4 regions of the Candidatus Enterococcus ikei genome follow, and region 4 is predicted to be linked to each of the others. Evidence: predicted binding sites of a transcription regulator. Region 4 holds the regulator's gene; each other region holds the start of a gene.

Region 1 (3,219 bases), on a different contig from region 4:
GTCCAATCGTATGACTTAGTTTATTGCCGTTTTGAATAGAAGGAACTACATCGATATCTGAAGCATCTGTAACAAAAGTTAACGCACGTGTCATTGCACGAACAGATTTACCAAAATCAGGGCTATCCATCAAGTTGACGATATTTGTTGAACCTAAGTTACAGCTGATGTCTGTACCAAGTATTTCATATTCTTGTTTGCCATTTAAAACAGAAGGTGTTTGAACTTGTAGGATTTCTGAACATAAGTTACTCATAATGATTTTGCCATATGCAGGATTGCTTCTGTTGGCTGTATCGATATTGATGATATATGGGTAGCCAGATTCTTGTTGTAATTTAGAAATTTCATTTTCTAGATCACGTGCTTTGATTTTACGTTTACGAATTTTAGGATTAGCAACTAGATTATCGTATTCTTTGGTAATATCAACGTAAGAGAAAGGCACACCATACTCACGCTCTACGCTATAAGGGCTGAATAAATACATATCTTCATTATTACGTGCTAGTTCATAAAATTTATCAGGAACCACAACGCCTAAAGACAAAGTTTTTACACGAACTTTTTCATCTGCATTTTCTTTTTTCGTTGAAAGAAACATTTCGATATCTGGATGGAAGACGTTTAGGTAAACAACTCCAGCACCTTGACGTTGACCTAATTGATTAGAATAGCTAAAGCTATCTTCGAATAATTTCATAACAGGAACCACGCCGCTAGCAGCTCCTTCGTAGCCTTTGATTGGTGCTCCTGCTTCACGTAAGTTTGCTAATGTGATCCCCACACCGCCGCCAATACGTGATAATTGTAAAGCTGAGTTGATTGAACGGCCGATGCTGTTCATGTCATCTGTCACTTGGATCAAGAAACAAGAAACAAGCTCACCGCGACGTTTACGTCCTGCATTTAAGAAAGAAGGTGTCGCAGGTTGGTAACGTTGATGAATCATTTCGTCTGCCAATACTAAAGCTAATTCTTCGTTGCCATCAGCAAAATACAATGCATTGAAAGCTACACGATCTTCATAGCTTTCTAAGTATTCAGTTCCTTCATTGTTTTTAAGCGCATATTGTGAATAAAACTTGTAAGCTGCCATAAATGATTTGAATTCAAAATTTTGTTCATCAAGAAATGTGTATAATTGTTCAATAAAAGCCATAGAATATTTTTCGATAAATGCAGTTTCTAAATAATCATTGTCGATCAAGTAGTTGATTTTTTCTTCTACAGTATTGAAGGTTCTTGTATTAGGAAGGACATTTTCTTTGAAGAAAGCTTCCAATGCTTCTTTATCCTTGTGCAAAGGAATTTGTCCGTCAACAGGACGGTTGATCTCATTATTCAGCTTAAAATAGCTAACATCTTTAATTTCTTTTAGACTCAAGTTCATTCACTACTTTCTTAAAGGATTCCACGTCTTCGTTCGTGCCGCTAAATTCAAAAGCAAAAAGCATTGGAACGTTGTAATCACGTGCTATGTCTTTGGCTGTATATACATATAATTCTGCGAAATTGAGGTTTCCGCCTCCAGCAACGCCTTGCAAGTATTCTCGATTGTTTTTGTAATCAAGAAAATCGTTCACTACCTCAGTGATTTCTTGGTCATAAGTAGGAACGACTAGGACAAAAGGCTCATTTATCTCAAAAAAAGGATTCGCAGGCTCAATTTCACAAGCTGCTAAATCCAATTTTTTAATGAAGCGTCTGGTTTGTCCGGTAACTGAAAAATAAACAATTTTCATTTTAGCTAGCCAATTGTTTTAATTGATCAGGACGGAATCCTACAACTGTTGTAGCATCAGAAGTGATAACCGGAACACTTTGGAATCCTTGTTCTTTTAACCAGTCGATTGCGTCTGGTTGGATATCGATATTTACTTCTTCAAATGCTATATTATTCTCGCTCAAAAAGCGTTTTGCCATTTTACATTGGATACAATTATTTTTAGAAAAGATTTTTACGTTCATTTTTAATTCCCCCTCAATTAGTTTACTTCACTAGTATAAATCTCTCACGGAAAAAGTCAACACTTAGGCACTACATATTGTGGTTGTTTTTTGATGTAATACCATGTTTTGTGTTTTTGAAAGAAATATGAAAACACGTATTCTCTAGATTTGAGCGACTTTTATTGTCATTTTCGTGTTTAAAAAAGAAATTTATTAAATTTTGGATTGGAATTTTTAATTAAGAAAACACAAGATATAGTGGTCGAAAACGAAGAGACACACTAACCAAACAGGTGCGTTTTTTAGCACGAATTATTTTCTTACTATAGGTAGAAAGAACATTGATTTAAGTATCACAAACAGGTATACTTAATGAGAACGATTATCAATATCAATGGGATTATCCATGAAATTTTTTCACAATTAGTGAGATAGGTTTGAATATATAGCTTCACGAGCTACAACATAAAAAATAGGAGGACAACTCAATGTTGACATTGGCACAGGCAAAGTTGAATAAGGTTTATACAATTGAAGAGATTCAGGCGGAAGGTTTTGCGAAGAAGCATTTGAATAATCTTGGTCTTGTGCCAGGTGGAAAAGTTGTGTTGGTCAATCACTCTAAGGAGAACGGGATTGTTTTGCTACACAATAGCCGGATTGCAATTAATTTATCTGTATTGAAACAAATTATAATAGTAGAAAAAAGTATCGATGAAGAAAATTGGATATCTCTAGATCAATTAACAGTGGGTGAAAAAGCCCGTGTAATTGGGATTCATGGGCAAGGTGCTGTTAAAAGACGATTGATGGATATGGGACTGACAAAGGGTGTGGATTTACTCGTTCGAAAAATGGCTCCATTAGGTGATCCGATTGAGATCAATCTTCGTGGATATGAACTGACGCTAAGAAAAAACGAAGCAGAATTAGTCTTGGTACAGAAAGAAGGATAAAGGATGAAAGAACAGCATATTGCTCTGACAGGAAATCCAAATAGTGGGAAGACAACAGCGTTCAATGCATTGACGGGTGCGAATCAATATGTAGGGAATTGGCCGGGTGTTACGGTTGAACGAAAAGAAGGGAAGCTGAAAAAAAACAAGCAGATAACAATTCAGGATTTACCAGGTATTTATTCTCTTTCTCCATATACACCAGAAGAGGTGGTTGCCAGAGACTATTTATTGAGCGGTGGTCCAGATGTTATTGTAAACATCGTTGATGCGACAAATTTAGAACGAAACTTGTATTTGACGACTCAAT
Region 2 (3,219 bases), on a different contig from region 4:
TTCAGGTAAAGAGCTAGTCAAAAAAAATCTAGCTGATATTCTTTCTGTCTTGGAAGAATGCGGATATGAAGCTAGTGCTTTTGCCACAACTCCAGATGAAAATTCTGCTAAAAATGAAGCACGCCGAGTTGCAGAATTAGATTTTGATCTAATTGTTGCAGCCGGCGGTGATGGAACGATCAATGAAGTTGTTAATGGCATTGCTCCTTTAGAAAAAAGACCGTCTATGGCGATCATTCCTGCAGGAACAACCAATGATTACGCAAGAGCATTAAAAATTCCTAGAGACAATATTGTTAAAGCAGCAGAAGTTATCAAAAAAAATCAAACGGTTAAAATGGACATCGGCAAAGCCAAAGATAATTATTTTATCAACATCGCAGCTGGTGGACATTTAACTGAATTGACCTATGAGGTTCCTTCAGAATTAAAAAGTATTTTTGGCTACTTGGCTTACTTAGCTAAAGGTGCAGAAATGCTTCCGCGTGTGAAACCGATCAAAATGCGGATGGAATATGACGAAGGAGTCTATGAGGGCAATGCGTCCATGTTTTTCTTAGGCTTGACCAATTCTGTTGGTGGATTCGAACAAATTGCGCCTGATGCAAAACTGGATGATGGAAAATTTTCTCTGATTATTGTCAAAACAGCTAATGTTTTCGAAATTTTACATCTAGCAGCGTTAATGCTAAATGGTGGTAAACATATAGAAGACAGCCGTTTAATTTATACTAAAACTAGTCGTTTACATGCCGAAACATTAGAGCCTAATAGCCGCATGATGATCAATTTAGATGGTGAATACGGTGGGGATGCGCCGATGGAATTTGTCAATTTGCATCAACATATCGAAATGTTTGCCAATGCAGATGCGATTCCTTCGAACGCAATCATGGGTTCTGTGTTAGACGATTATGACGGTGAATCTGATGACGATGATGAATATCTTGAAACAAGCAAAGAGTTTGTAAAAGAAGTCGAACGTTTAACTGAAGAAGACATTGATAATAATGGAAAAATTGGCTGATCGATCAAGAGAATAAAAAAAGTATCTAAGACAAAACAATTACTTGTTAGTCTTAGATACTTTTTTTATTTGAGGGATATACTTACTAAAACTGTAGAAGTGAAATAGCTTCCTTATACCATATATAGGTTTTTAAAATTAAGAAACACAATATGTTGTATAAAAAATGTCTCATAATCAATAATTGAGAAGAATTCTCATTGACTTGTGACTGAAACAGAGGTAAATTAAATAAGTCGTCATCTCTGCAGAAAATGATAAATAATTGTAAGTGAAAGGTTTGTTTTATATGCATTCAAATTTTATTATAAATGACTTTAAAGGCTGGGAAAGAAAAAATTATCTTTTTTTATTAATGATGATTTCCGTACAATTAATAGCCTTCGTTTTTAATCCATCTAGTTGGATTACTTTAGTGGGTGGTTTATCAGGTATTATCTGCGTCAATTTAATTGCCCAAGGAAAAGCCAGCAATTATATATTTGGTTTTATAAGTGCGCTGATCATCGGCTATTTTGGCTTTAAAACGCGTGTGTATGCTGAAGTTTTACTTCAAAGCTTTTATATTATAATGGATATCACAGGGCTGTATACATGGTTAAAAGTCAGCGAGGATGGATCTGGTAATGTGACAGATGTCAAAACGTTAAAAGGGATTCAATGGCTGTATGCTGGACTTGTCTGGCTGGCAATCGGTGTAATCGCATATTATCTTTTAGGCTTCGTCAATGATGCGCAGCAAACGCTTGATGCGGTGACTTTTAGTGTATCAGCGACAGGAATGCTGTTGATGATCAAAAGATATCAGTCACAATTTGTTTTTTGGCTATTAGGAAACGTATTTTCAATAATATTATGGTTTAGAGCAGGTAGTCATGCTGGAGGAGATTATGCATTGTTTGTCATGTATTGCATGTATACAATCAATTCGATTTATGGCATGATCCACTGGTTAAAAATCAAAAAAATAACTATTAATAGGTAGGGAGTTCGATGGCAGTGATCGTTTTAGCAGGTACAATTGGTGCAGGTAAATCAAGTTTAACAGAAATTATTTCAGAACATTTAGGATCAGATGCTTTTTATGAATCCGTTGAGGATAATGAAGTATTGCCCTTATTTTATGAAGATCCTAAAAAATATGCATTTTTATTACAAATTTATTTTTTGAATAAGCGGTTTGATAGTATTAAACAAGCACTTTCACATGAAAATAATGTATTGGATCGTTCAATCTATGAAGATTCTTTATTATTCCATCTAAATGCTGACCTTGGAAGAGCCAACGATACAGAAGTAAAAGTCTATGATTCTTTATTAGAAAATATGCTACAAGAACTTCCGTACGCGGCTCATAAAAAGCGTCCAGATTTACTAGTGCATATTAAAATATCTTTTCCTAAAATGTTGGAACGTATTCAAAAACGGGGACGTGTTTACGAGCAAGTAGAAAAAGACCCTTCATTATATGATTATTATAAAAAATTGAATGAACGCTATGAACAATGGTTTGAAGAATACAATGAGAGCCCTAAAATCCAAATTGATGGAGACAAATATGATTTTATTGAAAATGAAGAAGCAAAAAAACAAGTGATCCAGCTAATTGAAAATAAACTAGCGGAAATCGATTAAAATAGAAAGATTAATTTTTACGTCTTTTAACCGTAGAAACAATCTCTCTATTGCTTTTCTAGCATTTTTTCATTAGAATGATAGAAGTGCATTAAAGAAGGAGCGACTTATGAATAATTTTCCAGTGAACAAAAATGAAACAATCGAAGTTGATATTATTGATCTGACACATGAAGGAATGGGTGTTGCCAAAGTTGACGGCTACCCGCTTTTTATAGAAAATGCTTTGCCAGGTGAAAAAGTCGAAATCAAAGTCTTAAAAGTCGGCAAAAGTTTCGGTTACGGAAAAGTCTTGACGATCTTAAAATCAAGCGAAGACCGTGTACCAGTTAAAGATGCAAACTTTACTAAAGTTGGAATCAGCCCATTACAGCATTTAGCTTATGGTGCTCAATTAACTTTCAAAACAGACCAAGTGAAAAACGTGATGCAGCGTGTAGCGAAATTACCAGATGTTCCAGTATTGGACGCACTAGGCATGAACAATCCCTGGGGGTACCGCAACAAAGCGCAAATTCCAGTAAGAAAAATCGATGACAAACTGCAAACTGGTTTCT
Region 3 (3,219 bases), on a different contig from region 4:
ACTTTAAAGCTTCCTGTTAGATCAACTAACTTATCATAATTTAAAACATCAGGATACATCCTTTTTGTAGCGCATTCTAATGCTAATTGTTTTACATCGTAGTTGGGATCTGTTTCATTTAAGTTTACTCCTCGTTTTAACGTAAAAATCAATTTAGGGAAGATTGCAGTTCTATGTTCGCTTCCTAAACCATTGATTCTAATTTGTAAAATCGCTCGTTGGATTTCACGTTCAAACCAGCTCAAGCCCAAACCAAATCCTAAAGATGTGAACGGTGTTTGACCATTAGAGGTAAATAGTGTATTGATTTCATATTCTAAACTTTGCATCGCATCATAAATATCTTTTTTTGACTTACTTTTGGCATAGGCTTCCTGACGATCAGAACCTTCGATCCACTGTTTTGCATCGTTTAAATGTTTTTGGTAATTTAATTCGGCAAAAGGGGCTAATAATTCATCGACACGGTCAGCAGAGCAGCCGCCATATTGACTAGAAGCTACATTAGCTATGATTTGTGATATTTGGGCAGTTGCTGTTTGAATCGATTTTGGTGCTTCAACTTCGGCATTACCGATTTTAAAGCCATTGTTCAGCATTCCTTTAAAATCAATCAGACAGCAATTGGTCATTGGTGTGTATGGATGATAATCTAAGTCATGATAATGGATGTCGCCTTTTTGGTGTGCGTTTGCAACATGAGGAGGCAGCATTTTTAAGCCAATCGATTTACCAACGATACCAGCAGTCAAGTCACGTTGCGTATTAAAAACATCGCTGTCTTTATTCGCGTTTTCATTTACAACAGCTTGGTCTTTATTGATCAACTTACTGATAGTGAAATTAATATCGGTTGCTTTACTACGTTCAAAGTCACGTCGAGTCCGATAATTGATATATTCTTCGGCTAATTCATATTCATTTTTTGCCAATAAAATATGTTCGACAATATTTTGAATTTCATAAATCTTTACATCTTCAGCGAAACGATCTGAAATTTCCTGATTAATTCTTTCAACAATATCTTGAATCCGTTCATGGGCAAGTGGGTCCAAAGAACCATGAATTTTTTGTTCAGCTTTGATCAAAGCATCATAAATCTTTCGATCATCAAAATCAACCAATCGACCATCTCGTTTAACAATTTTCATCATGTGTAAGGTTGAATCAGTAGAACTCACTTCATTATTAGCGTGCTTAATCTCTATCATTTGCTACCCATCTCCTCATAGATTTATTCCTTCACTATCATAAAACAATTCGTTGAATCTTTCAACTATATGTAGTGTGAAATTTAATTTTTAATTCGCTTTGGCAACTACATATAGTGTTTATGAGAAATGAAAAAACAGTGAAAACAACTCCCTAAAAGGTTTGTGGAAATTGTCACAACATTATTTTTAAGAAAACTAAATGATTAGTAAATTTTTTTTTATTATTACTTAATTGTAAGGAGAAACGATGTTAAGATACATAAAATATTGGTAGAATAAGGACAATGAATAAACTGGAGCGAAAACGATGAAAAAAATTTTAGAAGTAAATCATTTAAGTAAATCATATGGGTATCGAAATAATAAGGTACAAGTTTTGAATAATATTTCTTTTTCAGTTGATCAAGGCGAATTTGTTGGCATTATGGGACCAAGTGGTGCAGGTAAATCTACATTATTAAGTGCTATATCCACGATTGCTTTACCTACAACAGGAACCGTTCACATCGACGGGCAGGATATTTTAAAAATGCGTGATAATCAAATCAGTGACTTTCGTCGTAACAAACTAGGCTTTATTTTCCAAAATTTTAATTTAATGGATACGCTGAACGTAAAAGATAATATCCTCTTGCCTTTAGCTGTTGATCGAATGCCTTTAGTGGAAATGGAGCAACGGTTGACTCATGTTGCCAATATACTAGGAATCGAACAATTATTGACTGCCTATCCCAATGCAATTTCGATTGGGCAAAAACAACGTGTGGCAGCAGCACGAGCATTGATTACTAAACCTAAAATTATTTTTGCTGATGAACCAACAGGATCTCTAGATTCTAAATCAGCAGCTGAGTTGCTGCAATATATGACAAATATGAATTTAGAAGACGATGCTACGATCATGATGGTCACTCATGATCCTTATACTGCAAGTTATTGTAATCGGATTTTATTTATTAAAGATGGTGTATTTTTCTCAGAAGTTGTCCGACAAGGTTCTAGAAAAGAGTTCTTTAATCGGGTGATCGATATGCAAGCAACGATTGGCGGAGGTGGTCGTGCCAATGATTTTTAATTTGTCTTGGAAGAACTTCAAAGGGCAATTTCTCAATTACCTTGTCTACTTCGTTAGTATGACATTTGCTGTTGTTGTGTATTATTGTTTTAGCGCTATTACTTACAATAGATCGTTGGCTAATCGAGTGGGACAAGAAATTCATATCAACGGCGCAATGAATTTAGGCGGAATATTGATCGTTATTATGATACTAGGTTTTATGTTTGCAGCGAATCATTTCTTCTTATTAAAGCGAGGAAAAGAAATTGGACTGTATCATCTGATTGGTATGCGGAAAAGTCAAATATCTTTTTTGTTTTTTGTGGAAACATTGATTTTGGGCGCAGTCTCATTAGTAACTGGAATTGTTTTAGGCATTATTTTTTCAAAGCTTTTTTCAATGATTTTAGCAAAAGCGATGTTTTTGCAGGTTGAAAGTTTGTTTTTTATTTCAATACCTTCAATGATTCAAACCAGCTTAGTATTTTTATTTATGTTGTTTGCGGTCTCTCTTCGAAGCAGCTGGCGGATTTATCGTTATCAAGTAACAAACTTACTTAAACCAACTGAAAAAAAAGCGGTCAAGTCAAATAAAATGTCTCTATTAGATACTTGTTTAGGAATTCTTGGTATAGTGCTTATTGGTACAGGGTATTTTTTATCGTACAATGTTATTTCTTTTAGCACAGTTTTTCTGCATACATCATTGGGGATTGTTGGTTTTTTGATGGCTCCTTTAGTGATTATGTATATTTGTATGGTGGGGACATATTTATTTTTTAAATACACGATGTATTTAGTGGTATTTTTCTTTGGAAAAAATAAAAGTCATTATTATCGAAATTTAAATATGTTGGCATTGGGAAATACAAAACAACATATTAAAAGAGGCGGAAATACGTTATCAGCTGTTACTATTTTTATTGCGATTGCTTTAGGAATGATCGG
Region 4 (3,219 bases):
AAAAAGAGTGATAAAAGCCTAGATGAAATGAACATTGCGATTTTAGGGATAACGTATAAGAAAAACGTTGCAGACACTAGAATGTCTTCAGTTATTTCTTTGATAAAAAAATTAGAAGAATTGAATACAAATATTGTGTCCTTTGATGATGTAATTGTCTCAAATGTTACTTTAAACGAAAATAGTGTAATGAGTTTAGAAGGGGATTATTGTCAGTTGAAAGATTTTGATTTAGTCATTTATGCAGTTGGGCATAATATTTACGAGAAGAATAAGGCGGAACTTGTCGAAAATAGTCAATTGTTTTACGATTTGACTTTGGTATAAAGATGATTAGATTAAAAATTTATGGAGAAAAGCTAATTTACATCGTGTTGTTTTTGTTTTTCCTCTATTTAATTTATTTACTGAGAATAAACACATCTAACAGTAACTATCAGTTAGTAATGGTTTTGTATTCTGTTAATTTTGTTTATTTAGTGACAAAATTAAGTTTAGCGTTAATGTATACTCCTAGTATAAGACAGGTGAAGAATTTTAAAGTTTCAGTTATTATTCCTAGTTTTAATGAAGATGAACAATCTGTTGTAAAGGCAGTTATGACCTTGTTGAAACAAACATATCCAATTCACGAAATTATCTTTATTGATGATGGTAGCGATAGTGAAGAAGCCTATTTAGCTGTTAAAAATCTGAAAATAGATGAACTGGATGGTGTTCATTTTGCCAATAAAAATGTGAAATTGACTAGCTTACGTTTAGACAAAAACAGTGGGAAAAAGAAAGCACAGGAAGTTGGTTTTATACAAGCCACAGGTGATTTATTTCTTTTAGTTGATTCAGATGGAGAGATTACTGAAAATACATTAGAGGAAATGATTCGACCATTTAGCAATGCAAAAGTTGGATCTGTTGTTGGGAAAATCGAAGTTCGAAATTTAACGGATAGTTTTTGGACTAGATTACAAGACATCATATATTCCAATTCATTTCAAATTGGTCGCGCGTCACAATCTAAAACAGGAAATGTAATTGTTTGCTCAGGAGCTTTAAGCATGCATCGCGCTAATTTTGTAAAACGAAATATGAGAACCTTTAGAAAGGAAACCTTTTTGGGAATTCCGTGTTCTGCAGGAGATGATCGTTTATTAACGGACATTTCCTTAGAACGACGGTATAAAACGGTGTATCAATCAACGGCCGTTTGTTATACAGATGTGCCGAATACACTAAGAAAGTTTTTTAAACAGCAAGTACGTTGGACAAAATCAGCATTGATCATGACCTTATTTTCGTTTAGATACTGCTTTATCCGACCGCTTTCCATGGTTTGGCAAGTACTAGAAACGTATTTGTGGTTATATAATTTTATAGTGACTATCACGTTACTTTGGCAACACAAGCTTGGTCTAGGTGTTGAAGTAACTTCTGTAGCGGTGATCTATTTTATCTTAGTAGGGTATTTATCAAACATTTTTTATACGAAGAGAAGTTTAAAAAATTATTTAATTACATTTGTCTATTCATTTGTTTATTCGGTTTTATTATTAGGAATTCGATTCTATTCCTTGTTGACGATCTTTAAAACAGGGTGGTCAACTCGTTAAAAGTAAAAGAGGGAAGGTGCGTTAGTATCTTTCTTCTTTTTATTATTTATATGTTTCTAACTAGTCTAGTTTATCAAATTAAATGCTAAATAAATTCTTTAGGAAGTCATCTCAGATGGATGGTTTCTTAGGCATTTCATGTTATAATAATAGGTAGTAAACTAAAAAAATAGATATTACAAGATAAAACGAGGTGAACACTATGCGTTGTCCAAGATGTCATCATAATAATTCTCGGGTAATCGATAGCCGTCAAGCGGATGATGGTCGCGCGATTCGTCGTCGGAGAGAATGTGAAAATTGCAATTACCGTTTTACTACTTTTGAACGGATCGAAGCGGCACCTTTGCTTGTTATCAAGAAAAATGGTGACCGAGAAGAATTTAATAGAGAGAAAGTTTTACGCGGATTGATCCGCTCTGCTGAGAAACGTCCAGTTTCTATGGAACAGATGGAACAAATCGTCGATAATGTTGAAAATCGTGTCCGTAGTCTAGGTGAAAATGAAGTTTCGACAACCTTAGTTGGAGAATACGTGATGGAAGATTTAGTTAATTTGGATGAAATTGCTTATATTCGATTTGCTAGTGTCTATCGTCAATTTAAAGATATGAGTGTGTTCCTAAAAGAACTTCAAGGAATCGTAGATAAAGCAAAATCTCCAAACAATGATACAACCAATGAATAAGGAGGTCTTTTCTTGAAAGACAATTGGAGAGAAGTCCATCCTAAAAGTATTTTTCAAGCAGCAATTGCTTACCCCTTATCGGATCAAGAACAAACGATTTTGACCCTTTTATATCAGCCAATTATTGGTGCACAAGCGTTTAGTCTGTATTTAACACTTTTATCAGAAGTTGAAGGAACTGGCGTTAGTGAGTCACTTTTTCACGCTGATTTGATTACGATGATGGATATGAGTACGAAACAAATTGAAGCAGCGCGAAAGAAATTAGAGGGTATTGGTTTATTATCTACCTTTGCAAAAAACGATTCTGAGCTAGGTGTGCATTTCTTATATCGATTGAATCATCCTGAAACAGCTGAACGTTTTTTTAAAGATGAAGTATTGTCATTGACACTACTGAATAGTGTCGGTCAAAGGAAGCTAGATAAATTATTCGATCATTTTAAACCAAAAATTTTGAATTTAACAGGTTTTGAAGAAGTTTCAGTTGGATTTAAAGATGCTTATTTATTCAAAGAAGAGCAAGTTGTTTCTCAAAGTAAACAGTTAAGCCAAATGGAGCAAGCTTTCCAAGAACCAAGACCTGCGCAAAAATTAAGTGCAGTCAATGAAAGTTTCGATTGGTCGTACTTTGTTCAAGGCATAGAGAAGTTGGGAATCAAACTTCCAGATAATAGTGATGGATTTAAAGAAGAAGTATTTGTTTTTCATAATTTATTTGGAATTACTGAGCTGGATATGATTGATTTTTGCTCAAAGTCTTTTGATTATTATACGAGCAAGATCGATGTCAAAGACTTTGAGCGGACAGTCTATAGAACCTACGATCCTAATAAAAAACAAAAGCAAAGTGACGTTCAACAAAATAATGAAGTGGAGCTATCTTCTGAGGATCAGCAAACCTATCGCTATAATTCATTAAAA

Evidence for each region. Region 4 encodes NrdR, which represses ribonucleotide reductase genes. Its sites were predicted from a motif close to ACACNATATATNGTGT; they were not measured.
Region 1: a site for NrdR is predicted at 2,200-2,215, ahead of nrdH (glutaredoxin-like protein NrdH). Genes of this name have one in related genera too.
Region 2: a site for NrdR is predicted at 1,173-1,188, ahead of pnuC (nicotinamide riboside transporter PnuC). Genes of this name have one in related genera too.
Region 3: a site for NrdR is predicted at 1,316-1,331, ahead of nrdD (anaerobic ribonucleoside-triphosphate reductase). Genes of this name have one in related genera too.

What each region holds. Positions count from the first base shown of each region.
Region 1 is NZ_JAFLWD010000018.1:25,666-28,884, forward strand. It holds gene nrdE (class 1b ribonucleoside-diphosphate reductase subunit alpha) at 1-1,387, opposite strand, end outside; gene nrdI (class Ib ribonucleoside-diphosphate reductase assembly flavoprotein NrdI) at 1,368-1,745, opposite strand; gene nrdH (glutaredoxin-like protein NrdH) at 1,747-1,971, opposite strand; gene JZO69_RS08460 (FeoA family protein) at 2,442-2,909, shown strand; gene feoB (ferrous iron transport protein B) at 2,913-3,219, shown strand, end outside.
Region 2 is NZ_JAFLWD010000023.1:15,396-18,614, forward strand. It holds gene JZO69_RS10000 (diacylglycerol kinase) at 1-1,027, shown strand, start outside; gene pnuC (nicotinamide riboside transporter PnuC) at 1,317-2,012, shown strand; gene JZO69_RS10010 (deoxynucleoside kinase) at 2,021-2,662, shown strand; gene rlmD (23S rRNA (uracil(1939)-C(5))-methyltransferase RlmD) at 2,772-3,219, shown strand, end outside.
Region 3 is NZ_JAFLWD010000020.1:23,521-26,739, forward strand. It holds gene nrdD (anaerobic ribonucleoside-triphosphate reductase) at 1-1,211, opposite strand, end outside; gene JZO69_RS08990 (ABC transporter ATP-binding protein) at 1,522-2,289, shown strand; gene JZO69_RS08995 (ABC transporter permease) at 2,279-3,219, shown strand, end outside.
Region 4 is NZ_JAFLWD010000009.1:185,707-188,925, forward strand. It holds gene JZO69_RS04895 (nucleotide sugar dehydrogenase) at 1-327, shown strand, start outside; gene JZO69_RS04900 (glycosyltransferase) at 447-1,607, shown strand; gene nrdR (transcriptional regulator NrdR) at 1,810-2,295, shown strand; gene JZO69_RS04910 (replication initiation and membrane attachment family protein) at 2,308-3,219, shown strand, end outside.